Regions from separate parts of the Streptomyces manipurensis genome, predicted to be linked through region 2. Evidence: predicted binding sites of a transcription regulator. Region 2 holds the regulator's gene; each other region holds the start of a gene.
What was found. Region 2 encodes HrcA, which represses chaperone genes, less so after heat shock. Its sites were predicted from a motif close to TTNGCACTCNGNNNNNCNGAGTGCNAA; they were not measured.
Positions count from the first base shown of each region.

Region 1: a site for HrcA is predicted at 1,577-1,603, ahead of groL (chaperonin GroEL). Genes of this name have one in related genera too.
Region 3: a site for HrcA is predicted at 4,262-4,288, ahead of groES (co-chaperone GroES). Genes of this name have one in related genera too.

Region 1 is NZ_CP186950.1:3,364,947-3,374,329, reverse strand. It holds gene thrC (threonine synthase) at 1-477, shown strand, start outside; gene ACPU2J_RS15475 (MoaD/ThiS family protein) at 513-791, shown strand; gene ACPU2J_RS15470 (cold-shock protein) at 1,200-1,406, shown strand; gene groL (chaperonin GroEL) at 1,734-3,353, shown strand; gene ACPU2J_RS15460 (hypothetical protein) at 3,480-4,055, shown strand; gene ACPU2J_RS15455 (hypothetical protein) at 4,082-4,624, shown strand; gene ACPU2J_RS15450 (phosphoribosylanthranilate isomerase) at 4,662-5,264, shown strand; gene ACPU2J_RS15445 (S41 family peptidase) at 5,212-6,168, opposite strand; gene ACPU2J_RS15440 (serine/threonine-protein kinase) at 6,280-7,905, opposite strand; gene ACPU2J_RS15435 (protease inhibitor I9 family protein) at 7,983-8,348, opposite strand; gene ACPU2J_RS15430 (S8 family peptidase) at 8,710-9,383, shown strand, end outside.
Region 2 is NZ_CP186950.1:2,495,938-2,505,320, reverse strand. It holds gene hemW (radical SAM family heme chaperone HemW) at 1-864, shown strand, start outside; gene ACPU2J_RS11545 (DUF3097 domain-containing protein) at 909-1,730, opposite strand; gene ACPU2J_RS11540 (MBL fold metallo-hydrolase) at 1,759-2,484, opposite strand; gene hrcA (heat-inducible transcriptional repressor HrcA) at 2,648-3,664, shown strand; gene dnaJ (molecular chaperone DnaJ) at 3,665-4,804, shown strand; gene ACPU2J_RS11525 (nitronate monooxygenase) at 4,964-6,055, shown strand; gene ACPU2J_RS11520 (16S rRNA (uracil(1498)-N(3))-methyltransferase) at 6,052-6,795, shown strand; gene ACPU2J_RS11515 (histidine triad nucleotide-binding protein) at 6,879-7,238, shown strand; gene ACPU2J_RS11510 (ribonuclease Z) at 7,242-8,147, shown strand; gene ACPU2J_RS11505 (carbohydrate kinase family protein) at 8,335-9,383, shown strand, end outside.
Region 3 is NZ_CP186950.1:4,437,236-4,446,618, reverse strand. It holds gene ACPU2J_RS20730 (MOSC domain-containing protein) at 1-407, shown strand, start outside; gene ACPU2J_RS20725 (SDR family NAD(P)-dependent oxidoreductase) at 439-1,212, shown strand; gene ACPU2J_RS20720 (ester cyclase) at 1,297-2,007, shown strand; gene groL (chaperonin GroEL) at 2,072-3,700, opposite strand; gene groES (co-chaperone GroES) at 3,810-4,118, opposite strand; gene ACPU2J_RS20705 (response regulator transcription factor) at 5,299-5,979, shown strand; gene ACPU2J_RS20700 (sensor histidine kinase) at 5,972-7,381, shown strand; gene ACPU2J_RS20695 (LCP family protein) at 7,514-8,665, shown strand; gene ACPU2J_RS20690 (FtsW/RodA/SpoVE family cell cycle protein) at 8,653-9,383, shown strand, end outside.

The DNA of each region.
Region 1 (9,383 bases), 870 kb from region 2:
GAGCTGATCCGGCTCGGCCTGGTCGAGGACAAGCCGTACAAGATCTTCGGTGCCCAGGCCGAGGGCTGCTCCCCGGTGTCGACCGCCTTCAAGGCCGGTCACGACGTGGTCCGCCCGCAGAAGCCGAACACCATCGCCAAGTCCCTCGCGATCGGCAACCCGGCGGACGGCCCGTACGTCCTGGACATCGCGCGCCGCACCGGCGGCTTCGTCGAGGACGTGAACGACGAGCAGGTCGTCGAGGCCATCAAGATCCTCGCGCAGACCGAGGGCATCTTCGCCGAGACCGCGGGCGGCGTGACCGTCGGCGTGACGAAGAAGCTCATCGAGAACGGGCAGCTCGACCCGACCCTGACCACCGTCGTCCTCAACACCGGCGACGGCCTCAAGACCCTGGAGGCGGTGGCCGCGGACAGCGGGCAGACCGCCACCATCCGCCCCAGCCTGGACGCGTTCCGCGCCGCCGGCCTGGCCTGACCTCTTCTCCTCACTACCGGAAAGGCAGTAGCGCCATGAGCGTCAACGTCCGCATTCCCACCATCCTGCGCACCTACACCGGCGGTCAGGCCGAGGTCCCGGCCGAGGGCGCGACCCTCGCCGAGGTCATCGAGTCCCTGGAGAAGAACCACCCGGGCATCGCCGCGCGCGTCCTGGACGACCAGGGCAAACTGCGCCGTTTCGTGAACGTGTACGTCAACGACGACGACGTGCGTTTCGAGGGCGGGCTGCAGACGGTGACGCCGGACGGCGCCGGAGTTTCGATCATTCCGGCCGTCGCGGGCGGCTGCTGACCCTTTCCGTTTCACCCGACGGGTGACACGCGCAAACCAGAATCGCCCCCTCCGCTAAAAGCGGAGGGGGCGATTCTGCTTGATTGGGCACGGTAGAGTTGGGGAAGTCCCCTCCGCTGGACTTGCCCGCCGCATATGAACGGGTCGCGTGAGGGTCGACATCGGGTCAATGTGCAGGCGCGGTATGGGGCTTTGGCGAGATATGCCGGGCCCGAGTTGCCCGCCAATATGCCAAATTTTCACTCTATTTCAATGTTTCTCGGTGTCCAGATTTCTCGTCGGATTGACCTGTTGCAGACAGCACTCGCGCAGATACATTCAGCCTCGGTCGAAGCGTTCCGACGCAAGTTCTGACCCGGGAACGCGAAGTGCGTTCCCGCGCAAGGGCCAGTAATAGGGGAGTTAGGCATGGCTCAGGGCACCGTCAAGTGGTTCAACGCGGAGAAGGGCTACGGCTTCATCGCGGTCGACGGTGGTGCGGATGTGTTCGTCCACTACAGCGCCATCCAGATGGACGGGTACCGCACCCTTGAAGAGGGTCAGCGGGTCGAGTTCGAGATCTCGCAGGGCCAGAAGGGTCCGCAGGCGGACATGGTCAAGCTCGCGCTCGGCTAGTCCTGGGAGCATCGACCACCGACGCACGGTCTTCACCACAGACCTGGAAGACCTTCGAGGGGCCCACATCCTGGACACAGGGTGTGGGCCCCTCGTGCGTGCGCCCGGTACCGCCGGGCCGTTCCCCCGAGCCGCTTGCACTCGGAGGGGTCGAGTGCTAATCATTGGCGTTAGCACTCTCCGAGTGAGAGTGCTACTGAACGAGGACCGGGTCGGTGAGGCCCGCAGGGTCCGGCGGGAAGGAACCGCCGGGCACGCAGGCCGTCCGTCGCGGGCGCGGGCGCGGTCCTGGGAGCAATCCACCGCTGTCCGGGAGGACCACTTCAGATGGCCAAGATCATTGCGTTCGACGAGGAGGCCCGGCGCGGTCTCGAGCGTGGCATGAACCAGCTCGCCGACGCCGTCAAGGTCACCCTTGGCCCCAAGGGTCGCAACGTCGTCCTTGAGAAGAAGTGGGGCGCGCCCACGATCACCAACGACGGTGTCTCCATCGCCAAGGAGATCGAGCTCGAGGACCCGTACGAGAAGATCGGCGCCGAGCTGGTCAAGGAAGTCGCCAAGAAGACGGACGACGTCGCCGGCGACGGTACGACCACCGCCACCGTGCTCGCCCAGGCGCTCGTCCGCGAGGGCCTGCGCAACGTGGCCGCCGGTGCCAACCCGATGGCCCTCAAGCGTGGTATCGAGAAGGCCGTCGAGGCCGTCTCCGCCGCCCTGCTCGCCCAGGCCAAGGATGTCGAGACCAAGGAGCAGATCGCTTCCACGGCCTCCATCTCCGCCGCCGACACCCAGATCGGCGAGCTCATCGCCGAGGCCATGGACAAGGTCGGCAAGGAAGGCGTCATCACCGTCGAGGAGTCCCAGACCTTCGGTCTGGAGCTCGAGCTCACCGAGGGCATGCGCTTCGACAAGGGCTACATCTCGGCGTACTTCGCCACCGACATGGAGCGTATGGAGTCGGCTCTCGACGACCCGTACATCCTGATCGTCAACTCCAAGATCGGCTCGGTCAAGGACCTGCTGCCGCTCCTGGAGAAGGTCATGCAGTCCGGCAAGCCGCTGCTGATCATCGCCGAGGACGTCGAGGGCGAGGCCCTGTCGACCCTGGTCGTCAACAAGATCCGTGGCACCTTCAAGTCCGTCGCCGTCAAGGCCCCGGGCTTCGGTGACCGCCGCAAGGCCATGCTCGGCGACATCGCCATCCTCACCGGTGGCACCGTCATCTCCGAGGAGGTCGGCCTCAAGCTGGAGAACGCCGGTCTCGACCTGCTCGGCCGCGCCCGCAAGGTCGTCATCACCAAGGACGAGACGACCATCGTCGACGGTGCCGGTGACAGCGACCAGGTCCAGGGCCGCGTGAACCAGATCCGCGCCGAGATCGAGAACTCCGACTCGGACTACGACCGCGAGAAGCTCCAGGAGCGCCTCGCGAAGCTGGCCGGCGGCGTGGCCGTCATCAAGGCCGGCGCCGCGACCGAGGTCGAGCTCAAGGAGCGCAAGCACCGCATCGAGGACGCCGTCCGCAACGCGAAGGCGGCCGTCGAGGAGGGCATCGTCGCCGGTGGTGGCGTGGCCCTGCTGCAGGCCTCCGCGGTCTTCGACAAGCTGGAGCTCGAGGGTGACGAGGCGACCGGCGCCAACGCCGTGAAGCTCGCCCTGGAGGCCCCGCTCAAGCAGATCGCCGTCAACGGTGGTCTCGAGGGTGGCGTCGTCGTGGAGAAGGTGCGCAACCTTCCGATCGGCCACGGCCTGAACGCCGCGTCCGGCGAGTACGTCGACATGATCGCCGAGGGCATCATCGACCCGGCGAAGGTCACGCGCTCCGCGCTGCAGAACGCCGCGTCGATCGCCGCGCTGTTCCTGACCACCGAGGCCGTCATCGCCGACAAGCCGGAGAAGGCCGCGGCCGCTCCGGGCGGCATGCCGGGCGGTGACATGGACTTCTGATCGGCCCCTGGCTGATCGGCTGTTCTCGACCGAGGGCGGCACCCCGACGGGGGTGCCGCCCTCGGGCGTTCCCGGGCCGGGGAAAACCGCTGGCCGGGGTGGGTGGGGGCGTGTGAACGTACGGCTATGGGCACCTCCGTCGCTTATCCCGTGCTGCGCACCACCGATCCCGCCGAGGCGTACGCGAAGGCGCGACATCTGTGCGGGCTGCTGGCCACGCGGTACGCGGACGTGTACGTCGGGGCCGTGCTGCTGACGGTCGCGGACCTGCGGCGGATGGCCGTCGTGGTGCCGGGGGCGCTCCATGACCACGCGGAGAGCCGCGGCGGCCACTTCGACCTGGACGTGCGGACGGCCTCCGACGCGGAGCTGGCGGCGGAGATGCCGCTCTGGTTCCACCAGGAGCAACTGCCGGACGGGGCCGGGGACGAGGACTTCGTACGGGCCGTGGGCGCCGGGCCGGCGTCGGTGAGGTGGTCGGGGTGCTGGCCCGACGAGCCCGAGCAGGGATCGTTTCCCTCGCCCGCGTACGACGGAGTGCAGCTGGTCCTGAACAGCGACTCGTGCGAGTGGTACGAGCCGGTCACCGGGGTCCACACGCTCTACGTCCACGTCACCAAGCACGGCGACCCCGGCCGGGCCGAGCGGCTCGCCGCCGCGATCGGCGGGGCCGTGCTCGGCGGACCGGAGCAGGGCTGCTGAGGGTGGGGGGTTCGCGGGCGTACCCGGTGTACCGGACGGACGACCTCGACGAGGCGTACCGGCGGGCCCGGGTGCTGTGCGGGCGGATGCGGCCGCTCGAACCGGAGATGTGGCTGTGCGCGCAGGCGACCACCGTCGCGGAGGCGCGGTCGCTCGGGGTGCTCCTGCCGACCGGCATGTTCGAGCCGTCGTACGACTGGGCGGCGGACACCTGGTACCTGGGGGCCGCGCTGCCGGGCGACGACCGGGAGCTGGCGGCGGTGCTGCCGCTGACCGTGGACTCGTACGCGGCTCCGGGCCCGGTGGAGGGGGCGCTCCTGCGGGCGCTGGGCGAGGGCGCGGCCACGCTGCTCTGGTACGGGGCCTGGCCGTACGTCCCCGGGATACCGTCGCACTCGCCGAACGGCGACCCGACCGACCAGCGCGTGGAGCTGGACGTGAACGGGGAGCATCCCGACGGCCGGCACACGGTGTACGTGCACCTCCGGTACGACGACGAGGCCGGTGCGGCGCATCTCGCCGCGGTCGTCGGCGGGGCGGTGCTGGGGCCCGTACAGGTCGGCCGCTGAGGGCGGGTGCGCGGGCGCGGCCGCATAGGCTGGTCGCATGGCCGATACCTTCGTCAAGATCTGCGGGCTGCGGACCGCGCCCGACGTCGACGCCGCGGTGGCGGCCGGGGCCGATGCCGTGGGGTTCGTGTTCGCGCCCGGCAGTCCCCGTACGGTCGACGCCGCCACGGCGCGCGAGCTGGCGGCCCGGGTGCCTCAGGCGGTGCTGACCGTCGGGGTGTTCCGCGGGCAGTCCGTCGAGGAGGTCCGCCGGTTCGCGGAGGAGAGCGGTGTGCGGGCCGTGCAGCTGCACGGTGAGGAGGGCCCCGAGGACTTCGCCGCGCTGCGTGCCGGGGGCCGGGTCCTGCTGCGGGCCACCGCGCGGCAGGTGGAGCGCTGCGGCGAGTACGGCGAGGACCTGCTGCTGCTGGACGCTCCCGACCCGGGTTCGGGGAAGCCCTGGAACTGGGGAGCGGCCGGGTTCACCGCGCCCGAGGGCCGGTGGCTGCTGGCCGGCGGGCTGCATCCGGGCAATGTGCGCGAGGCGCTGGAGACGACCGGCGCCTGGGGCGTGGACGTCTCCAGCGGTGTCGAGCGGGAGCGCGGGATCAAGTCCCCCGAGCTGATCCGCGCCTTCGTCGAGGCGGCGCGCTCGGCCTAGGCGTTCCGGACAGGGGCCAGACGGCGCTGCGCAGTGCCTTCAGGGCCGCTTCGAGGGCCTGGTCGGCGGGGACGGGGAGGTCGGGGAGGACGCCGACGCCTTCCCAGTTGCCGCCGGTCACGGTGTTGATGCTGCGGGCGATCGGCACGGTCACCTGGATGTGCTCGGTGACGGTGTGCCGGATGGTGGGGTGGGCGCCGCCGCGGGTGGTCTCGCCGACGACGGTGGCCCGGCCGTGCGCCTGGAGGGTGTAGGCGACGTCCTCGCCCCCGGAGAAGGTGGTGGGGCCGGTCAGCAGGTACACGGGGCGGCCCAGGTAGCGGGGCGCGGGCAGGTGGGCCGAGGTCCAGTACTGGCGGGTGGTCCCGGTCGTCCGGTCGTGGATGTCGTTGAGGTGGACCTGGTCGTCGGGGAAGAAGTAGCTGCACCACATGGCGGCGCCCTCCGGTGCCCCGCCGAGGCAGGAGCGCAGGTCCAGCACCAGGGCCGAGCTGTTGACGGCGAGCTGCATGGCGGCGCCGACGGCCGCCGCGCCCTCGTCCGCGGTGGATATGCGGGTGATCTCGACGAGGGCCACGCCGCCGTCGAGGCGTTCCACGCGGCGTACGCCCTGGTTCTCCTCGCGGAGCAGGGCGAGGAACGCGGCCCGGCCGGCGTCCTGGTCCTCCGGTTCCAGGGAGAGGGGCTCGTCGACCCACAGGAGGCGCAGGTGCTTGTCCGGGCACACCTCCTGGAGGTGCGCGGTGACGGTCCGGCACAGGTCCGGTCCGCTCAGGCCGTCGTACGCGCCGGAGGCGAGGTGGCCGCGGAGGGCGGAGCCGATCTCCGGGGTCCGTTCGGGGAAGACGTAGCCCGCGTCGATGTGACCCAGGGCCTGTTCGATGATCTCTTCGTTGTGAGGCACGGCGGGCCATGCCGGGTCGCGAACGCCCTTGCTCCCAGCGGTTTTTCCGTGCTCACGGGCGGCGGCCGCGGAATCGGCCGCGCCCGCGTCCCGCGGCCCGGATCCGGGGCGTCACAGGGGTGCGGCCGCCTTCCGCCAGACGGTCATGTCCATGGTGACCCGGTCGGGCCAGCCGGCCAGGTTCACGATCGCCTTGACCTGGACGGCGAGCAGGGCGACGTCCCCGGCCGGGGTGCGGACGCAGAACTCGCTGCCCTCCTCGGCCGTGGCCAGGGAGGCGCGCCGCGCGGTGGCCCCGGCCAGGGAGGCCCGGCAGGCGTCGAGGGTGCCGTGCGGGCCGCCCTTCAGCCGGGTGATCACGCTCGTCTCGCTCACCAGGGCGCAGCCGGGGTCGGAGCAGTCCATGAGCACTTCGCCGCTGCGGTCCCGGCGGAGGGCCGGCTCCGTCACACCGATCGAGTTCTCCTCGTCCAGCCGCTGCCCGGGCTGCGGTTCGGCCTTGGGCTCCGTGGGGGCCGGGGTGGGCGCGGCCGCGGCGTCCTGGGGCCGGGTCCCGTCCCGCACCGCGCCGGTGGTTCCCGGAGCCGACGCGGCCGGGGTCCGCGCCGAGGCCGCGGCGGGCCCGCCCTGCGCGCCGCCGTCTCCGGAGCCGCCGAAGTGGCGGACGAGTCCGGCCGTGGTGAGGGCGGCGACGGCCACCGCCGCCGCGGCGATCAGCGCGGTGCGCCGCCCGCGCCGCCGCGCAGGGGCCGACGGCGCTGGGGCCGACGGCGCCGCGGCCCGTGGGGAGTCCGGCAGCGCGGGCACGGACACCGTGTGGACGGCGGTGGGTTCGGGGAGGGGTGCCGGGACGGTCACCTCGGGTCCGGCCACCTCCCGCCACACCGCCGGACCGCCGTCCGCGCGGACCTCCTCGCCGAGTTGCTGTCGGCACCAGCGGATGATCTCGGCGGGGGTGGCCCGGTCGGCGGGGTCGGCGGCCAGGCAGCGGGCGATCAACGGCCGTACCTGCGCGGGCAGCCGGGTCAGGTCCGGGCTCTCGTGAACGATCCGGAACAGCACCGCCACCGCCGGCCCGCCCCCGTACAACGCCTCCCCCAGCAACGCGTACGCCGCCGTCTGACCCAGCGCGAACACGTCCGTGGCCGCCGAGGTCTCCCCGGCCAGCGCCTGCTCCGGAGCCATGTACTGCGGCGTGCCGATCGCATCACCTGTCGCGGTCGCCGCCGTCGTCCCCGACGCCAGCGAGATCCCGAAATCGATCACCCGCGGCCCGTCCGCCGCCAGCAGCACGTTCGACGGCTTCAGATCCCGGTGCACCACCCCCGCCCGATGGATCACCTGCAACGCCTCGGCCACCCCCGCCATCAGCCACAGCACCGCCGCCACCGGCAACGGCCCCCGCCGCTCCACCGCGTCCGACAACGACGGCCCCGGCACGTACACCGTCGCCAGCCACGGCGGCACCCCCTCCGCGTCCGCGTCGATCAGCTCCGCCGTGTACGCCCCCCGCACCCGCCGCGCCGCCTCCACCTCCCGCCGGAACCGCCGCCGGAACGACACGTCCTCCGCCAGCTCCGCCCGCACCACCTTCAACGCCACCGGACGCCCACCGGCCGTATGCGACAGATACACCCGCCCCATACCACCCGCACCCAGCCGCGCCACCAGCCGGAAACCCCCCACCACCGCAGGATCGTCCCCCTGCAACGGCTCGAACACCCCACCCGCGAACACCCCGGACACGCCCCCCACCACACCCACCCGATCCCCACCACACCCCACCACCGGCCGACAAGCCGATCCGCACCACCCTAAGTGCCGAACCCGGACACCTGGCCGTCCGCCCGGACGGCCTCCACGCCCGGCATCGCCCGCAGGGCCGCCACCTGCCCGGGGGAGAGGCGGGCGCTGAAGCCGTGCAGCGCGGTCCGGTAGACGTACTGCGGGGCGGCGCCGACCATGCGGGCCACGGCGGCCGGGTCGAGGTCCCGGCGCACGGTGACGATGTACGAGGCGTGGTCGGCGGGGGCCGCGTGCCGTACGGGCTCCGGCGCGTCAGCGTCAGCGGCAGTGGCGGCGGGCGCGGGCAGGACGGCGACGACTGCGGCGGCGACGAGTGCGGCCACGGCCACGGACACGGGGGACGAGGGAAGGGCCCTGGTCGGAAGGGTGCGCATGGCCGGAGGTGATCACGCGCCGGGGTGCCGGTCAACGAGGTCCGGGGGTGTGGCGGGGGCGCGGGGGGCGCACTGCGCCGCGCGCCCCCGGGGCGGGCCGGGCCCGTACGGGTGATCTTCGTCCGGGTTCCGGGCGCCCCCGCCGCCGGGGCCGGGGCCGGGCGGTGCAGGGGGACAACCCTTTCTGCGGTGGTGCGCCACGCCGTACCGGCCCGGGTGCCCGACGGTCCGCCAGGCGGGGGTGTCCGTTCAAGCCGCGCCGGAGGGCGCCCCGATGAACGGAGAGGCCGCACCCGCCAAGGCGCCCCGCGGGTGCGGCCGCCCCCCACCGATCGTCCGAAGCCCGTCAGGGAGTTCCCCCATGCGCCTGCTCGCACGCCTGGCCACCGCGGCCCTGCTCACCGTCCCGCCGGTCGCGGCCGGCACGGCCGCCGCGGCCGCCCCGGAGCCGACCCCGGCACCGCTGGTCACCACGGCCAACGCCATTCCCGGCAGCTACATCGTCACCCTGGCCGCGTCGGCCGACCCCGCGGAGATCGCGGAGTCGGTCGGGGTGCGGGCGAAGTTCACCTACGAGACGGCCCTGAACGGCTTCGCCGCCACCCTCACCGACCGGCAGCTGAAGGCCGTCCGGGAGACCCGCGGCGTGCAGTCCGTCACGCAGGACGCCATGGTGACCGGCCCGCCGGCCCCCGCGAACGGGGTCATGACGAAGGCTCCCGCCACCACCTGGGGGCTGGACCGCATCGACCAGCGGCTGCTGCCCCTGGACAACGCCTACAGCCCGAACACCAACGGGCAGGGCGTGGCGGCGTTCATCGTCGACAGCGGCATCGACTTCACACACCCCGAGTTCGCGGGCCGGGCCCTGCGCGGCTTCGACGCCATCGGGGACGGCCGCAACGGCCAGGACTGCCACGGCCACGGCACGCACGTCGCCGGGACGGTCGGCGGCACGAACGTCGGTGTCGCCCACAAGGTGACCCTGGTCAGCGTCCGCGTCCTGGGCTGCGACAACCGGGGCTCCTGGTCGGG
Region 2 (9,383 bases):
GAGGACGCCGAGATCACCACGGAGGCCAACCCGGAGTCCGTCGACCCGGCGTACCTGGCCGAGCTGCGCGCCGGCGGCTTCAACCGGGTCTCCTTCGGCATGCAGAGCGCCAAGCAGCACGTGCTGAAGGTGCTGGACCGCACCCACACGCCCGGGCGCCCCGAGGCGTGCGTGGCGGAGGCCCGCGCCGCGGGCTTCGAGCACGTCAACCTCGACCTGATCTACGGCACCCCGGGCGAGACGGACCAGGACTGGCGCGACTCCCTCGCCTCCGCCCTCGGGGCCGGCCCGGACCACGTCAGCGCCTACGCGCTGATCGTCGAGGAGGGTACCCAGCTCGCGCGGCGGATCCGCCGCGGCGAGGTCCCCATGACCGACGACGACGTCCACGCCGACCGCTACCTGATCGCCGACGAGGTCATGGCGCAGGCCGGCTACTCCTGGTACGAGGTCTCGAACTGGGCGACCTCGGAGGCCGGCCGCTGCCTGCACAACGAGCTGTACTGGCGCGGCGCCGACTGGTGGGGCGCCGGTCCGGGCGCGCACTCGCACGTGGGCGGGGTGCGCTGGTGGAACGTCAAGCACCCCGGGGCCTACGCCGCCGCCCTGGCGGAGGGCCGCTCCCCGGGCGCCGGCCGCGAGCTGCTGTCCGCGGAGGACCGCCGGGTGGAGCGGATCCTGCTGGAGCTGCGCCTGGTGGACGGCGTCCCGCTGTCCCTGCTGGCCCCGGCCGGCCTGGCGGCCTCCCGGCGTGCCCTGGCCGACGGCCTGCTGGAGCCGGAGCCGTACGGGGCGGGCCGGGCGGTGCTGACCCTGCGCGGACGCCTGCTGGCCGACGCCGTGGTGCGGGACCTGGTGGACTGAGCCCCGGGCGCGCTCCCGGGGCGGAGCCCCCGGACCCCCGCGCCTCAGGCGCCGGCCGGGCCCGGTCCTTCGGCCGTGACGAAGTCGATGAGCTCTTCCACCCGGCCCAGGAGGGCGGGGTCCAGGTCGCGGTAGGAGGTCACCTTCGACAGGATGTGCTGCCAGGCCGCGCCCGTGTTCTCCGGCCAGCCCAGGGCGCGGCAGACGCCCGTCTTCCAGTCCTGGCCGCGGGGGACCACCGGCCAGGCCGGGATGCCCAGGGCGGACGGCTTCACGGCCTGCCAGACGTCGATGTACGGGTGGCCCACCACGAGCACGTCCGGCGAGGTCACCTGCGCCGCGATACGGGACTCCTTCGAGCCCGGGACCAGATGGTCCACCAGGACCCCGAGGCGGGCGTCCGGGGCCGGGCCGAACTCCGCCACCACGGCCGGGAGGTCGTCGACGCCCTCCAGGTACTCCACGACCACGCCCTCGATGCGCAGGTCGTCGCCCCAGACCCGCTCGACCAGCTCGGCGTCGTGCCGGCCCTCCACATAGATCCGGCCCGCCCTGGCCACCCGCGCGCGGGCGCCGGGGACCGCGACGGAGCCGGACGCCGTGCGGGTGGGCACCGCCGGGCCGCGGGGCGGGCGCACCAGCGTCACCACGGCCCCGTCCAGCAGGAAGGCGCGCGGCTCCATCGGGAACACCCGGCGCTTGCCGAAGCGGTCCTCCAGGGTGACCGTGCCCGCCTCGCAGGCCACCACCGCGCCGCAGAAGTCCGTGCCCGCCACCTCGACCACCAGGTCCGGTTCCGCCGCCACCTCCGGCACGGCCTTCGGGCGCTTCCACTGCGGGGTCAGATCGGGGGAGTACTCACGCATCCGGCCGACATTAGGAGAGCCGCGCGCCTCATGCCCCCGACACGCCGAAACGCGCTGCCAGTGTGGCGCGTTGCGCACGGACGAACTCCGCGGTGACCACCGCTCCGTGCCCCGGCACGTACAGGGCGTCCCCGCCGCCGAGCGCCAGCAGCCGGTCCAGGGCCGCCGGCCACTGACCGGGCACCGCGTCCGGGCCCGCCATGGGCTCCCCCGACTCCTCGACCAGGTCCCCGCAGAACACCGTCTCGCGCTCACCGGGCACGAACACCGCCAGGTCGTGGCCGGTGTGGCCGGGCCCCACGTTGGCCAGCAGCACCTGCAGCCCGCCCAGTTCCAGTGTCCGTTCGCCCGACACCGGATGCCGGGGCAGCGCCAGCAGGTCCACCGCCTCGGTGGCCTCCGCCTCCGCGAGCCCGTGGCGCACCGCGTCCTGCCGCAGCTCCTCGCGGCCCGCGGCCAGCAGCGCGTCCAGCCCCACCGCGGCGAACACCTCGGCCCCGGCGAAGGCGGCAGCGCCCAGCACGTGATCGAAATGGCCGTGCGTGAATGCGATATGGGTCACTCGCCGGCCGGTCAGCCGCTCCGCCTCGGCCCGCACCCGGGCGCCCTCGCGCACGCACGAACCGGGGTCGACGAGGAGCACCGACTCGTCGCCCACCACCAGCCCCACCGTGCAGTCCCACACCGGCAGGCGCTTGCGGCCGGCCCTTCCGGTCAGCCGTTCCCAGCCCGCCTCTTCCCAACGCACGTCCATGCCGCGACGCTACCCTGGCGGGCCTCCCTTGCCAGGGGCTCACCGCCCGGCCGTACACTGAGCGGGGGCTCTCTGGCACTCGAACATCCGGAGTGCCAACGAACGGCAGAACACGGCAGAACGCGTCGGAAGACCGCAACGGACTCAGCTGGAGGTGTGCGCGATGCTCAGCGAACGCAGACTCGAAGTGCTGCGCGCCATCGTCCAGGACTACGTCGGGACGGAGGAGCCGGTCGGCTCCAAGGCGCTCACCGAGCGGCACCGGCTCGGCGTCTCGCCCGCCACCGTGCGCAACGACATGGCCGTGCTGGAGGAGGAGGGCTACATCGCCCAGCCCCACACCAGCGCCGGCCGGATCCCCACCGACAAGGGCTACCGCCTCTTCGTCGACAAGCTGGCGGGGGTCAAGCCGCTGTCGACGCCCGAGCGCCGGGCCATCCAGAACTTCCTCGACGGCGCCGTGGACCTCGACGACGTCGTGGGCCGCACGGTGCGGCTGCTCGCGCAGCTCACCCGGCAGGTCGCCGTCGTCCAGTACCCGAGCCTGACCCGGTCGACCGTCCGGCACGTGGAGCTGCTCTCGCTGGCTCCCGCGCGCCTGATGCTCGTACTGATCACGGACACGGGGCGCGTCGAGCAGCGGCTCATCGACTGCCCGAGCCCCTTCGGCGAGGCCTCGCTCTCGGACCTGCGGGCCCGCCTCAACAGCCGGGTCGTCGGCCGGCGCTTCACCGACGTCCCCCCGCTCGTCCAGGACCTCCCCGAGTCGTTCGAGGCGGACGACCGCGGCACGGTCTCCACCGTGCTGTCGACCCTCCTCGAAACCCTGGTCGAGGAGGCGGAGGAGCGGCTGATGATCGGCGGTACCGCCAATCTCACCCGCTTCGGACACGATTTCCCCCTGACGATCAGGCCGGTGCTGGAGGCGCTGGAGGAGCAGGTCGTGCTCCTCAAGCTGCTCGGCGAGGCCAACGAGTCGGGGATGGCCGTACGGATCGGGCACGAGAACGCCTACGAGGGACTGAACTCCACGTCGGTCGTCTCGGTCGGTTACGGTTCGGGCGGCGAAACAGTCGCCAAACTCGGCGTGGTCGGACCGACCCGCATGGACTACCCCGGAACGATGGGAGCGGTACGCGCAGTGGCACGTTACGTCGGACAGATCCTGGCGGAGTCGTAAGTGGCCACGGACTACTACGCCGTACTCGGCGTGCGCCGCGACGCATCGCAGGACGAGATCAAGAAGGCCTTCCGGCGACTCGCGCGCGAGCTGCACCCGGATGTGAACCCCGATCCCAAGACGCAAGAGCGTTTCAAGGAGATCAACGCCGCCTACGAGGTGCTGTCGGACCCGCAGAAGAAGCAGGTCTACGACCTCGGCGGTGACCCGCTGTCCGCCTCCGGCGGTGGCGGCGGCGCGGGCGGCTTCGGTGCGGGTGGCTTCGGCAACTTCTCCGACATCATGGACGCCTTCTTCGGCCAGGCCTCGCAGCGCGGCCCGCGCTCGCGGACCCGCCGCGGCCAGGACGCGATGATCCGCCTGGACCTGGAGCTGGACGAGGCGGCCTTCGGGACGACCAAGGACATCCAGGTCGACACGGCCGTGGTCTGCAACACCTGCTCCGGTGAGGGCGCCGCCCCCGGCACCTCGGCGCAGACGTGCGACATGTGCCGCGGCCGCGGTGAGGTCTCGCAGGTCACCCGGTCCTTCCTGGGCCAGGTCATGACCTCGCGCCCCTGCCCGCAGTGCCAGGGGTTCGGCACCGTGGTCCCGACCCCGTGCCACGAGTGCGCGGGCGACGGCCGGGTCCGCTCCCGCCGCAGCCTCACGGTCAAGATCCCCGCGGGCGTGGAGAACGGCACCCGGATCCAGCTCTCGGGCGAGGGCGAGGTCGGCCCCGGCGGCGGCCCCGCCGGTGACCTGTACGTGGAGATCCACGAACTGGCGCACCCGACCTTCCAGCGGCGCGGGGACGACCTGCACTGCACGGTGACCATCCCGATGACGGCGGCCGCCCTCGGCACCAAGTGTCCGCTGGAGACGCTGGACGGCCTGGAGGAGATCGACATCCGGCCCGGGACCGGTTCCGGCCAGGCGATCCCGCTGCACGGGCGCGGTGTCACCCACCTGCGCGGCGGCGGGCGCGGCGACCTGATCGTCCACGTCGAGGTCACCACCCCGACCAAGCTGGACGCCCAGCAGGAGGAGCTGCTGCGCCAGCTGGCGAAGCTGCGCGGCGAGGAGCGGCCCATGGGCCAGTTCGCGCCGGGCCAGCAGGGCCTCTTCAGCCGTCTGAAGGACGCGTTCAACGGGCGCTGATCCCGCAGGGTCACGCACGTGCGGAGCCCGCTCCGGGGAGTCCCCGGAGCGGGCTCCGCGCATGGTGCGGACAGGGGTGCCACGCCCCGCCCGACGGGGGCCGTGCCGGGCGGATGCGGTGATTCGGCCCCCTGAGCGGGACATGGCACGATGCAGTCCATGTCCACCGCACCGAACGGTCTCTTCCGGTATCCGATCGTGCAGGCCCCCATGGCGGGCGGTGCCTCCTGCCCGCCGCTCGCCGCGGCCGTGTGCGAGGCCGGCGCCCTGGGGTTCCTGGCCGGCGGCTACAAGACCGCCGACGGGATGTACCAGGAGATCAAGCAGGTGCGCGCGCTCACCCGCCGCCGCTTCGGGGTCAACCTCTTCATGCCGCAGACCGCGCAGGTCGACCCGGCCGCCGTGGAGACCTACCGGGGGCAGCTGGCCGGCGAGGCGAGCTGGTACGACGTCTCGATCGCCGAGGAGGACGTTATCGGCACGGGGGACGACGGCTACGACGCCAAGCTCGCCATCCTCCTGGAGGACCCGGTCCCGGTCGTCTCCTTCACCTTCGGCTGCCCGGCCTCCTCCGTCCTCGCCGCCCTGCGCAAGGCCGGTACGTACACCGTGGTCACCGTGACCTCCGTCGAGGAGGCGCGCACGGCCCAGCGGGCCGGCGCCGACGCCGTGTGCGTCCAGGGCGTCGAGGCCGGCGGGCACCAGGGCACCCACCGGGACGACCCGCAGATCGACGGCACGGCGGCCGTGGGGCTCCTCGCGCTGGTGGCGCAGGTACGGGAGGCCGTGGCCCTCCCGATCATCGCCGCGGGCGGCCTGATGCGGGGCGCGCAGATCGCGGCGCTGATCGCCGCGGGCGCGGAGGCGGCACAGCTCGGAACGGCCTTCCTGGTGTGCCCGGAGTCAGGGGCGCACCCCGTGCACAAGAAGGCGCTGACGGACCCGCTCTTCGTCCGCACGGAGCTCACCCGGGCCTTCTCGGGGCGTCCGGCCCGGGGGCTCGTCAACCGCTTCATGCGCGAGCACGGGCCCTACGCCCCGGCCGCCTACCCGCAGGTCCACCACCTGACGTCGGGGCTGCGCAAGGCGGCGGCCGCCGCCGGGGACCCGCAGGGCATGGCGCTGTGGGCGGGGCAGGGCCACCGGCTCGCGCGGGCGCTGCCCGCGGCGCAGCTGGTGGAGGTGCTGGCGGCCGAACTGGCCGAAGCGCGCGAGACGTTGAAGGAATCGGAAAAGAGGAGTGCGTCATGACCGCCCCGGTGTTCGTGGTGGAAGAGGTCCCCGCGGGGGCGGAGTACGTCCTGGACGGTGCCGAGGGCCGGCACGCGGTGTCGGTGAAGCGGCTGAACCCCGGTGAGGCGCTGGTCCTCACGGACGGCCGGGGCGGCTGGGCGGAGGCCGTCGTGAAGGCGGCGGAGGGCAAGGACCGGCTGGTCGTCGCGGTGACCGCGAGCGGCGAGGAGGCCGAACCGCAGGTGCGGATCACGGTGGTCCAGGCCCTGCCCAAGGGCGACCGCGGAGAGCTGGCGGTCGAGACCATGACCGAGACCGGCGTGGACGCGATCGTGCCCTGGCAGGCCTCGCGCTGCATCACGCAGTGGCGTGCCGACCGTGGTGCGAAGTCCCTGGCCAAGTGGCGGGCCACGGCCCGGGAGGCGGGCAAGCAGTCCCGGCGGGTGCGCTTCCCGGAGGTGGCCGAGGCGATGTCCACCAAGCAGGTGGCCGCGCTGCTGGCCGGCGCGGACCTGGCCGTGGTGCTCCACGAGGACCGGGACACCCCCTCGGAGGCGCTCGCCACCGCGGAACTGCCCTCCTCGGGCTCCGTCGTCCTGGTGGTCGGCCCGGAGGGGGGCGTCTCCCCGGAGGAACTGGCCGTCTTCGCCGAGGCGGGCGCCCGGCCCTTCCGCCTGGGCCGCTCCGTCCTGCGGACCTCCACCGCCGGTACCGCGGCCACCGCCGTCCTGCTGGCCAGGACGGGCCGCTGGGCCTGAACGGCGGGGCCGGAATGCACGCCCGCCGCGGGTGGCCCGCTGGATACGATGCCCGGACCGATCAACATCACGGAGGCGAAGCAATGGCCGGGGAACCGCAGGCCGACTGCCTGTTCTGCAAGATCGTCGAAGGGCACATCCCCGCGACGGTGGTCCGGGAGACCGAGACGACGGTCGCCTTCCGGGACATCAACCCGCAGGCGCCCACGCACGTCCTCGTCATCCCCAAGGTGCACTACCCGGACGCGGCCTCCCTGGCGGCGGCCGAGCCCGGCGTCGCCGCCGACGTCCTGCGCGAGGCCGCCCTCGTCGCCGCCGACGAGAAGATCGACGAGCACGGCTACCGGATCGTCTTCAACACCGGTGCCGGCGCCGGGCAGACCGTCTTCCACGCGCACGCCCACGTCCTCGGCGGCCGCGGCCTCCAGTGGCCCCCTGGATAGCCCGTGTCCACACGAGAGTTCGTGGTGCTGGGCACCGCCAGCCAGGTGCCCACCCGCCACCGCAACCACAACGGCTACCTGCTGCGCTGGGACGGCGAGGGCATCCTCTTCGACCCCGGCGAGGGCACGCAGCGCCAGATGCTGCGCGCCGGGGTGGCCGCACACGACATCGACCGGATCTGCATCACCCACTTCCACGGCGACCACAGCCTCGGCCTCGCCGGGGTGATCCAGCGGATCAACCTCGACCAGGTGCCGCACCCGGTCACCGCGCACTACCCGGCCTCCGGGCAGAAGTTCTTCGACCGGCTCCGGTACGCCACCGCCTACCGCGAGACCGTGCCGCTGCGCGAGGAGCCGGTCGCCGCGGACGGGCCGCTGGCCACCGGCGGCTCGTACGTCCTGGAGGCCCGGCTGCTCTCCCACCCGGTGGAGTCCTTCGGCTACCGGATCACCGAGCCCGACGGGCGCCGGATGGTGCCCGAGCTGCTCGCGCGGCACGGCATCAAGGGGCCCGACGTGGGCCGCATCCAGCGCGACGGACGGCTCGGCGGGGTGAGCCTGGACGACGTCAGCGAGCCCCGTCCCGGCCAGAGCTTCGCCTTCGTCATGGACACCCGGCTCTGCCCCGGCGTGGACGAGCTGGCCCGGGGCTGCGACATGCTGGTGATCGAGTCGACCTTCCTCGACGAGGACGAGCGGCTCGCCACCGACCACGGGCACCTCACCGCCGGACAGGCGGCCCGGGTGGCCCGGGAGGCGGGCGTCCGGCACCTGGTGCTGACGCACTTCTCGCAGCGGTACACCGACCCGGCCGCGTTCGAGCGGCAGGCCCGCGCGGCGGGCTACGAGGGCGAGCTGACGATCGCGGCGGACCTCGTGCGGGTGCCGGTGCCCAAGCGGGCCTGACCCCGGGGGCGGAGCCGCCGGCGGGACCCCGGCAGGGGGTCCCGCCGGCCCGGCGCCGCACCGTGCTCCCGGAGGACCTTTCCGGGGTGATCTGCGCCACACTGGGTTCTGGTCCTGGCCGGCGTGGGAAAACCTGGCAGCTTTCCACCGAAGAGACGGCCCTTCGAGATCGCCAGGGGAGCACACCGTGACCAGTCGGGACTTCGACAGCCGCCCAGCAGCAGTGGACCCCCTCGGCCCGCTGCGGGACCCCGAGGAACCGGGCTGCGACGTCTTCCTGACCGGGACGGTCTTCCTCGACATCATCTTCACCGGCCTCGACTCGGCGCCGGTGCGCGGTACGGAGTCCTGGGCGCGCGGCATGGGCTCCAGCCCCGGCGGAGTGGCCAACATGGCCACCGCCCTGGCCCGGCTCGGGCTGCGCACCTCCCTGGCCGCCGCCTTCGGCGACGACCACTACGGCGAGTACTGCTGGGACGCCCTGGAGCAGGGCGAGGGCATCGACCTGTCCATGTCGCGCACCGTTCCCGGCTGGCACAGCCCCGTCACCGTCTCCATGGCCTACGAGGGCGAGCGCACGATGGTCTCGCACGGCCACGAGGCCCCTCCGCCGGCCGGCCCCGGCCCCTTCCCCGCCTGCCCGCCGCGGGCCCGGGCCGCCGTGGCATCGCTGGCGCCCGGCCGGCGCGAGGACTGGATCGGCGAGGCGGCCCGGCGCGGCTCGCGCGTCTTCGCCGACGTCGGCTGGGACGAGAGCGGCCGCTGGGACCTGGCGGCCCTGACCGACCTGCACCACTGCGAGGCCTTCCTGCCGAACGCGGGCGAGGCGATGCGCTACACCCGGACCGACTGCCCCCGGGCGGCGGCCCGCGCACTGGCCGAGAAGGTGCCGATCGCGGTGGTGACCATGGGCGCGGAGGGCTCGTACGCGGTCGACGGGCACACCGGGGAGACCGCGCACGTCCCCGGGATCGCCGTGGAGGCCCTGGACCCCACGGGCGCCGGCGACGTGTACGTGGCGGGCTTCCTCACCGGCACGCTGGCGGGCTGGCCGCTCGCGGACCGGCTGGCCTTCGCAGGGCTGACGGCCGCCCTGTCGGTCCAGGAGTTCGGCGGCTCCCTCTCGGCCCCCGGCTGGGCCGAGGTGGCCCACTGGTGGCGGGGCGCCCCGCCCGCCCTGCGCGGCCGGTACGCCTTCCTGGACGAGCTGGTCCCGCCGGCCGCCACCCCGGCCGC
Region 3 (9,383 bases), 1.9 Mb from region 2:
GCGAGAACTTCACCACCTCCGGCATCGACCTGAACACCGCGCGGCTCGGCGACCGCTGGCGGGTGGGCTCGGACCTCGTCCTCGAAGTGGCCTCCGCCCGCATCCCGTGCCGGACCTTCCAGGGGGTCCTCGGCGAGCCGGGCTGGGTCAGGCGGTTCACCCGGGAGGCCCGCCCGGGCGCGTACCTGCGGGTGGTCCGGGAGGGATCGGTCTCCCCCGGCGACCCGATCGAGATCGTCCACCGGGCGGACCACGAGGTGACCGTGCAGTTCTGGTTCCGGGCCTTCACCACCGAACGGGCGCTGCTGCCGCGGACCCTGGCCGCGGGCGCCGCGATGGAGCCGGCGGCCCACGAGACGGTGCGCCAGTACGTCGAGAAGTACGGGGACGGGGCCGGGGCGCGATAGCGCCGTCGGACGGGGCGGCTAGGTTGCGCCTATGACGACTGCGCTGATTACGGGATCCACGGCGGGCATCGGCGCCGCCTTCGCACGCAAACTCGCCGCCCAGGGGCACAACCTGGTGCTGGTGGCGCGTGACACGAAGCGGCTCGGCGAACAGGCCACCGAGCTGCACGACCGGCACGGCATCGAGGCCGAGGTGCTCGCGGCCGACCTCGCCACGGAGGAGGGCATCGCGGCCGTCGAGCACCGGCTCGGCGACCGTACGCACCCGGTCGACCTGCTGGTCAACAACGCGGGCTTCGGCAACAAGGGCCGCTACCTGGAAGTCTCCATGGCCGACGAGCTGACCATGCTGAAGGTGCACGTCGAGGCGGTGCTGCGGCTGACCTCGGCCGCCTCGGAGTCGATGCGCTCGCGCGGCCGCGGCGGCGTGATCAACGTGGCATCGGTGGCCGCCTTCGTACCCCGCGGTACGTACGGGGCCAGCAAGGCGTGGGTCGTGCAGTTCACCCAGGGCGCGGCGCGGGACATGGCGGGCTCGGGGGTGCGGCTGATGGCGCTCTGCCCCGGCTTCGTGCGGACGGAGTTCCACCAGCGGGCCGGCATGGGCACGGACAACATCCCCGGCTGGATGTGGCTGGACGCGGACAAGCTGGTGGCCGCGGCCCTGGCCGACCTGGCGCGAGGGAAGACGGTGTCGATCCCGGATCCGCGGTACAAGGCGCTGATGGGCGTGGTGAAGCTGACGCCGCGCGGTCTGCTGGGCGGGATGTCCTCGCGGACGGGGCGGAAGTACGGCCCCCAGTAGCCGTGGCGGCCGCCCCGAGATGCGGCCGATCGGGTGAAATCTCCCTAAAATGGACCTGTCCCATCCATTGCGGGAGGCGGCGCGATGACATTCGTACAAGTGATCGATTACGAGACGACGCGGTTCGACGAGATGAACGCGCTCATAGACCGCTGGGCGGAACAGAGCAGCGGCAGGCGCACCGCCACGCACACGATGATCGGTCAGGACCGCGAGGCCCGGAACCACTACGTGGACATGGTGGAGTTCGCCTCGTACGAGGAGGCGATGAGGAACTCTCAGCTCCCCGAGACGGACCGGATGTTCCAGGAGATGGTGTCCCTCTGCGAGGGGATGCCGAAGTTCATGAACCTCGACGTCGTCCGCGACGAGCACCTCAACAAGCAGCTCGCGAACCGGGTGTTCCAGGAAGCCGCCATGGCCGGCGACATGAGCGTCCTCGACGAGTGCTTCGCGGTGAACTACATCGACCACGACGCCGGCAAGGAGGAGTCCACCGTCATCGGGCGCGAGGGCATGCGCTCGGACCTGGAGATGTGGCGCGCGGCCTTCGACATGACCTTCGAGCCGACGGCCCAGGTGGCCGAGGGCGACATGGTCACGACGGTGTGGAACTGGCGCGGCACCCACAAGGGAGAGTTCATGGGGGTCGCACCGACCGGGAAGACGTACGAGATGTCCGGGACCACCACCTTCCGGTGCCTGGACGGAGAGATCACCGAAGGCTGGTGGCACTACGACACCGGAGCCCTGCAACGCCAGATGGGCGGGACCGGAACGCCCTACGGAACCTGAGCCCCGAACACGGGGAAGGCCCCGCTCCGCGACTGCGGAACGGGGCCTTCGACGTGGAGCGCGATCAGTGGCTGTGGCCGTGACCGTGGCCGTGACCGGCGTCGCCCTCTTCCTCCGCCGGCTTCTCGACGACGAGGGTCTCGGTCGTCAGCAGCAGGGAGGCGATGGAGGCGGCGTTCTCCAGCGCGGAGCGGGTCACCTTCACCGGGTCGATGACGCCGGCCTTGACCAGGTCGCCGTACTCGCCGGAGGCGGCGTTGAAGCCCTGGCCCTTGTCGAGCTCGGAGACCTTCGAGGTGATGACGTAGCCCTCGAGGCCCGCGTTCTCGGCGATCCAGCGCAGCGGCTCGACGGCGGCGCGGCGCACGACCGCGACACCGGTGGCCTCGTCGCCCGACAGACCGAGGTTGCCCTCCAGGACCTTCACGGCGTGGACGAGCGCGGAGCCACCGCCGGAGACGATGCCCTCCTCGACCGCGGCGCGGGTCGCGGAGATCGCGTCCTCGAGACGGTGCTTCTTCTCCTTGAGCTCCACCTCGGTGGCGGCGCCGACCTTGATGACGCAGACGCCGCCGGCGAGCTTCGCCAGGCGCTCCTGCAGCTTCTCGCGGTCCCAGTCCGAGTCCGTGGCCTCGATCTCGGCCTTGATCTGGTTCACGCGGCCGAGGACCTCGTCGGAGCTGCCCGCGCCGTCGACGATGGTGGTGTCGTCCTTGGAGATCGTGACGCGGCGGGCGGAGCCCAGTACGTCCAGACCGGCCTGGTCGAGCTTGAGGCCGACCTCCTCGGCGATGACGGTGGCACCGGTGAGGGTGGCCATGTCCTGCAGCATCGCCTTGCGACGGTCACCGAAGCCCGGGGCCTTGACGGCCACCGCGTTGAAGGTGCCGCGGATCTTGTTGACGACGAGGGTGGAGAGCGCCTCGCCCTCGACGTCCTCGGCGATGATCAGCAGCGGCTTCGAGCCACCCGCCTGGATGACCTTCTCCAGCAGCGGCAGGAGGTCCTGGATCGAGGAGATCTTGCCCTGGTTGATCAGGATGTACGGGTCGTCGAGGACGGCCTCCATACGCTCCTGGTCGGAGACCATGTACGGGGAGAGGTAGCCCTTGTCGAAGGCCATGCCCTCGGTGAACTCCAGCTCCAGGCCGAAGGTGTTGGACTCCTCGACGGTGATGACACCGTCCTTGCCGACCTTGTCCATCGCCTCGGCGATGAGCTCGCCGACCTGCGAGTCCTGCGCGGAGAGCGCGGCCACGGCGGCGATGTCGGACTTGTCCTCGATCGGACGGGCGGTCGCGAGGAGGTCCTCGGAGACGGCCTTGACCGCGGCGTCGATGCCCTTCTTCAGGGCGGCCGGGGAAGCACCCGCGGCGACGTTGCGCAGACCCTCGCGGACCAGCGCCTGGGCCAGCACGGTGGCGGTGGTGGTGCCGTCACCCGCGATGTCGTTGGTCTTGGTCGCCACCTCCTTCACGAGCTGCGCGCCCAGGTTCTCGTACGGGTCGTCCAGCTCGACCTCGCGGGCGATGGTGACACCGTCGTTGGTGATGGTGGGGGCGCCGAACTTCTTGTCGATGACGACGTTGCGGCCCTTGGGGCCGATCGTCACCTTGACCGTGTCGGCAAGCTTGTTGACGCCGCGCTCGAGGGCGCGACGGGCGTCCTCGTCGAACTTCAGGATCTTCGCCATGGGAGCGGTTCAGCCCTCTCGAAAACTCGGTTTAACGGGCTGCGCCCCTCGCCGCCCGGCAATCAGCGGGGTGACCAGGGGCGCAGCTCAAAGCAGTGCGTGAAGCGAATTACTTCTCGACGATCGCGAGCACGTCGCGAGCCGAGAGGACGAGGTACTCCTCGCCGCTGTACTTCACTTCGGTGCCGCCGTACTTGCTGTACAGCACGATGTCGCCCACGGTGACGTCCAGCGGGAGACGCTGGCCGTCCTCGAAGCGACCCGGACCGACCGCGAGGACGACGCCCTCCTGGGGCTTCTCCTTCGCGGTGTCCGGGATGACCAGGCCGGAGGCCGTGGTCTGCTCGGCGTCGAGCGGCTGGACCACAATGCGGTCCTCAAGCGGCTTGATGGCAACCTTGGAGCTGGCGGTCGTCACTGTCCGACCTCCCCCTTCGGAGATCCGGGGTTAACTGTCTGAGGTGGCGACCAGGTCGATCCGTCGTCGCGGGTGCCGGACCTGCCTGTCGCTGTGTTGGCACTCACCGGGGGTGAGTGCCAGGTGCGAGACTATTCCGGCGATTAGCACTCGGTCAAGCGGAGTGCCAATTCCCGCTGCCGGGGTGTTGCGGATCGCCCTGCGGGCCCGCTCGGCCGACTCCCCCTGCGGGGTGGCTTCGCGGGTGACGGCCGGGCCTGTGGGGCGGGCCCGTTGCGGGGCGGCTGCGCGGGTGGCGGCGGTTGCTGTGACGGGGGTGCGCGGTTCCCCTGCGGGGTGGCTTCGCGGGTGACGGCGGGATTCGACGGCGGGGGCGGCGGGGTGTGGGGCGGGGACCCGGAGGAGGGTCTCCTCGGCTCGGCGCGTGCGGGTGTGTCGCGGCCAGGCGGCCTGGGTCGCGCGCTCGTCCTGCGGGGACCCTCCTCCGTGTCCCCACCCCACGGGCCGACTCCGCCCAGCCCGCACCCACCGCCCAGTTGCCCCGCCGAGGCCCACACGACCAAGGCCCACCGCCTCACCGACCGGCCGGGCGAACGCGGCACGGTCCCACCGCCTCGCCACCCGACCGGGCGGGAGCGCGTCCGGGGCCCCGTGGCTCGCCGGTCGGCCGGGCTGCAAGCCAGCCGGGCCACTGGCTCTCCGACCGGCCTGGCGGGAACGCAGCCGGGCCCACTGGCCCGCCGGCCGGCCGGGGAACGGCCAGGGGGCGCTGTGCCGGGGGCCGGGGTCCGCGGCCGAGGGGGGCGGGGACGTGCCGGGGTGTCCCCGCAGGACGAGGCGCGACCACCGGGTACAACCGCGACATGCCCGCACGCGCCGAGCCGAGGAGACACCCCGGCACGGCACCGACCCCCGCCCCCCGACCACCACCGCCCCGCCGACCAGGCCCGCAGAACACCGCCCAGCAGGTCGACGCCCGGACCGCCGAAGCCGCCCCGACCAGCCAAGCAAGCCCGCAGGGCACCCGGCACCGACCCCCGCCCCCCGACCACCACCGCCCCGCCGACCAGGGCCGCAGGACACCGCCCAGCAGGTCGACGCCCGGACCGCCGAAGCCGCCCCGGCCAGCCGAGCAGGCCCACAGGGCACCCGTTATGGGGGATATGCAACGCTTGGGCCCGTGCGCATTCTCGTGGTCGAAGACGAAGAAGGCCTCGCCGAGTCCCTGCGGCGCGGCCTGTCCGCCGACGGGCACCACGTCGACATCGCCCACGACGGCCACCGCGGCCTGGAGCTCGCCCTCGCCGGCGGCCCGTACGACGTCGTGCTGCTCGACCTGATGCTCCCGGGTCCCGGCGGCCACGCGATCTGCACGCGGATGCGCGCCCACGGCGACACCACCCCGGTCCTGATGCTCACCGCCCGCGACGGCGAGCACGACGAGGCGGACGGCCTGGACGCCGGCGCGGACGACTACCTCACCAAGCCGTTCTCCCGCGTGGTCCTCGCCGCCCGGATCCGCGCACTGGCCCGCCGCGCCGGAGCCCCCGACCGCGGCACCCTCCGGGCCGGCGACCTCCTCCTGGACCCCCGCGGCCGCCGCTGCCGCCGGGGCGAGCGGGACATCGAGCTCACCGCCCGCGAACTCGGCGTGCTCGCCTGCCTCATGGAGCAGCCCGGCCGGGCGGTGTCCAAGCAGGACATCCTGGACGAGGTCTGGGACGCCCCGCACGACATCGACCCGAACATCGTCGAGGTGTACGTCTCCTCGCTGCGCCGGAAGATCGACGCCCCCTTCGGCCGCCGCTCGATCCTCACCGTCCACGGGACCGGCTACCGGATGGCCCCCGACGGTGGCTAGGCCCCGGCCCGGCGCGGTCCGCCCGGCGCGCCGCAGGCGCCCCGGCATCCGGGCGCGCACCGCCGCGGCCGCCGCGCTCGCCATGGCCTGCGTCCTGGCCGCCGGCGGGCTGTGGCTGCACGCCCTGCTGCGGGCCAACCTGCTCGACAACACCACCGGCCGCACCGAGCTGGCCGCCCGCAAGGTCGCCGCGCAGCTCGACGTCCGGACCCCGCCGCCCGGCAGCCGGCTGCCGGCGCCGGAGAACGGCGTGGACCTGGTCCTCGTACGGGACGCGGCCGGCCGCACCGTCGCGAGCACCGGCGGTACGGGCCCGGGCGCGGCCGCGCCCGGCCTGGACGGCGCGCCGCGCCCCGCCCACGGCGAGGACTCCGTCTCGGCCGTCCTGCCGCCCGCGCACCCCGGCGGGCACCGGCGTGCCGTCGTCGTGGTGCAGGCTCCGGGGGCGCACACGGTGTACGCGATGACGGTGCTCGGCGACGTCGACGACGCGACCCGGGCCGTCGCCGTCGGGCTGCTCGCGGGCGCTCCCCCGCTGACCGGTTTCGCGGCGGCGCTCGCCTGGTGGGTGACGGGCCGTGCGCTGCGCCCGGTGGACGCGATCCGGACGGGGCTGGCGGCGGTCACCTCCAGCGAGCTGGACCGGCGCGTCCCCGACCCGGGCGGGGCGGACGAGATCGCCCGGCTGGCCCGCACCGTCAACGACACCCTGGACCGGCTGGAGCACGCCGACGCCCGGCAGCGGCAGTTCACCGCGGACGCCTCGCACGAGCTGCGCAATCCGCTGGCCGCCGTCCGTTCCCGGCTGGAGGTGGCGCTCGCCGCGGACCGCCCCGACCGCGAGTCCGTCGAGGCCGCACTGGCCGAAACCGATCGGCTCCAGCGGATCGCCGCCGACCTGCTCCTGCTGGCCCGCCTCGACGGCGGCCCGCTGCCGCGCACCGAACCGGTGGACCTGGCCCTGCTGGCCGCCGAGGACGTGGCCCGCCGGGGCCGCGCCCGGGTGGCTACCCGGCTGGACGCGCCCGCGCCCGTACCGGCCGCCGGGGACCCCGCCCGGCTGGAACGGGCCCTGGCCAACCTGGTGGACAACGCGGTGCAGCACGCCCGTACGGAGGTCGTCGTACGGGCGGCCGACGCCGACGGCTGGGTGCTGCTGGAGGTGACCGACGACGGGCCGGGGATCCCGGAGGCCGACCGGGAGCGGGTCTTCGAGCGGTTCGTACGGCTGGACGCGGACCGGGGCCGGGCCGCGGGCGGCACCGGGCTGGGCCTCGCCATCGCACGGGAGATCGCCCGGGCGCACGGGGGCGACGTCCGCGCACTGCCCGCACCGGCCGGCGGCGCACGGCTGGTGCTGAGGGTCCCGCGCCGACCCCCGGGGCAGCTACTGCCGTCCTGAAGGCGATTTCAGGACACTCAGGATTCCTTCAGCACGCCTGCGCCAGCATCGAGAGGCATGAGCGCGCACCGGAGGACGAACAGGACGAGGAAGACGAGCACCCGACGCCGCCCCGTGTCACGACGGCGCAGGTTGGTCCGCACGCTGCTGGTCGGGGGCTGCGCCCTCACGGTCATGGCGGGCGGCGGCGCCTGGTACCTCTACCGGGACCTCGCCGCCGGCATCGGCAGTTCCCGGGCCCTGGAGGGCGCGGAGAAGTCCCGGTCCGGCGACACCAACATCCTGCTCATGGGCCTGGACAGCCGCCGCGACCAGAACGGCGAGGAGCTCCCGGAGGAGGTCCTGGACGCGCTGCACGCGGGCAGCTCGGACATCGGCGGCTACAACGCGAACACCCTGATCCTGCTGCACGTGCCCGGGGACGGGAGCCAGGCGCAGGGCTTCTCGGTTCCGCGGGACGACTTCGTCGACATACCCGGCCACGGCAAGGACAAGATCAAGAAGGCGTACGGGCTGGCGAAGGCGAAGGAGCAGGCGCGCCTGTCCGGGCAGGGCGTCACGGACCGCCGGCAGCTGGAGCAGGCCGGGCGGGAGGCCGGGCGCAAGGCGCAGATCGAGACGGTGCGCGCGTTCCTGGGCGTCCCGGTGGACCATTTCGCCGAGCTGAACCTGGCCGGTTTCTACCACCTCGCGGACGCGCTGGGCGGCGTACCCGTGTGCCTGAACAAGGCGGTGAAGGACCGGTACTCGGGGGCGGACTTCCCCGCGGGCCCGCAGACCCTCGACGGCCGCCAGTCGCTCGCCTTCGTACGGCAGCGGCACGGTCTGGACGGGGGCGACCTGGACCGGACGAAGCGGCAGCAGGCGTTCCTGGCGGGCGCGACGAAGAAGCTGAACTCGGCCGGGACCTTCACCGATCCGGCCAAGCTGCTCAAGCTCGTGGAGGCCGCGAAGAAGGACCTGGTGACGGACGCGGGGTGGGACCTGTCGGCCTTCGTGAAGCAGGCGAAGAACCTGTCGGGAGGGCGGGTGCGGTTCACGACACTGCCCATCGAGGGCTTCGGACGGAACCACGGGGAGGACATAAACGTCGTAGACGATATGAAGATAAAGCGCCTCATTGCCGATCAGATCGGACCCAAGGCCGCCATCAGCCCGAACGCCCCGGCCACGCCGGGTGCGCCCGGCGCCACGGCCGGCCCCACGGCGAGCGCGCCCTCGTCCTCGTCGCCGGCACCCTCCTCCATACCCAAGGACGGTGGCGGCATCCCGTGCGTGGACTGAAACCTCTGACGCCGGCGGGCGCCCGCCGGCGCACCGAGGCGCTGCTCCTCGCCTTCGTCATCGTCATCGCCGTGTTCGGGCACGCGGCCGCCGGACTCGCCATGAACGACCGGCTGCCGCCCAACCTGGCCGGATTCACCCTCAGCCTGACCCTGCTGTCGCTGGTGGCCCACCTGGGCGTGCGCCGCTTCGCGGCCTACGCGGATCCGCTCGTCCTGCCGCTGGCCATGCTGCTGACCGGGCTCGGGCTGGTGCTGCTCCACCGCCTCGACCAGGGCTACATCGAGCGCTACAACTCCGACGCGAACGCCCCCGGCCAGCTGATGTGGACGGTGGTCGGAGTCGCCGCCTGCCTGCTGGTGCTGGCCCTGCTGCGCGACCACCGGCTGCTGCAGCGCTTCATCTACATCACCATGGCCGTCGCACTGGTGCTGCTGATCGCACCGGCCTTCTTCGGCGCGGACACCTACGGCGCGAAGCGGTGGATCAAACTCTTCGGCTTCTCGCTCCAGCCCGGCGAGTTCGTGAAGATCATGATCGCGATCTTCTTCGCCGGCTACCTGGTCGTGCACCGCGACTCGCTTGCCCTGACGGGCCGCAAGTTCCTCGGCATGCGCCTGCCCCCGATGCGGCAGCTCGGACCGATCGTCACCGTGTGGATCGTCTCCATGCTGGTGCTCGTCTTCGAACGCGACCTGGGTACGTCCCTGATCTTCTT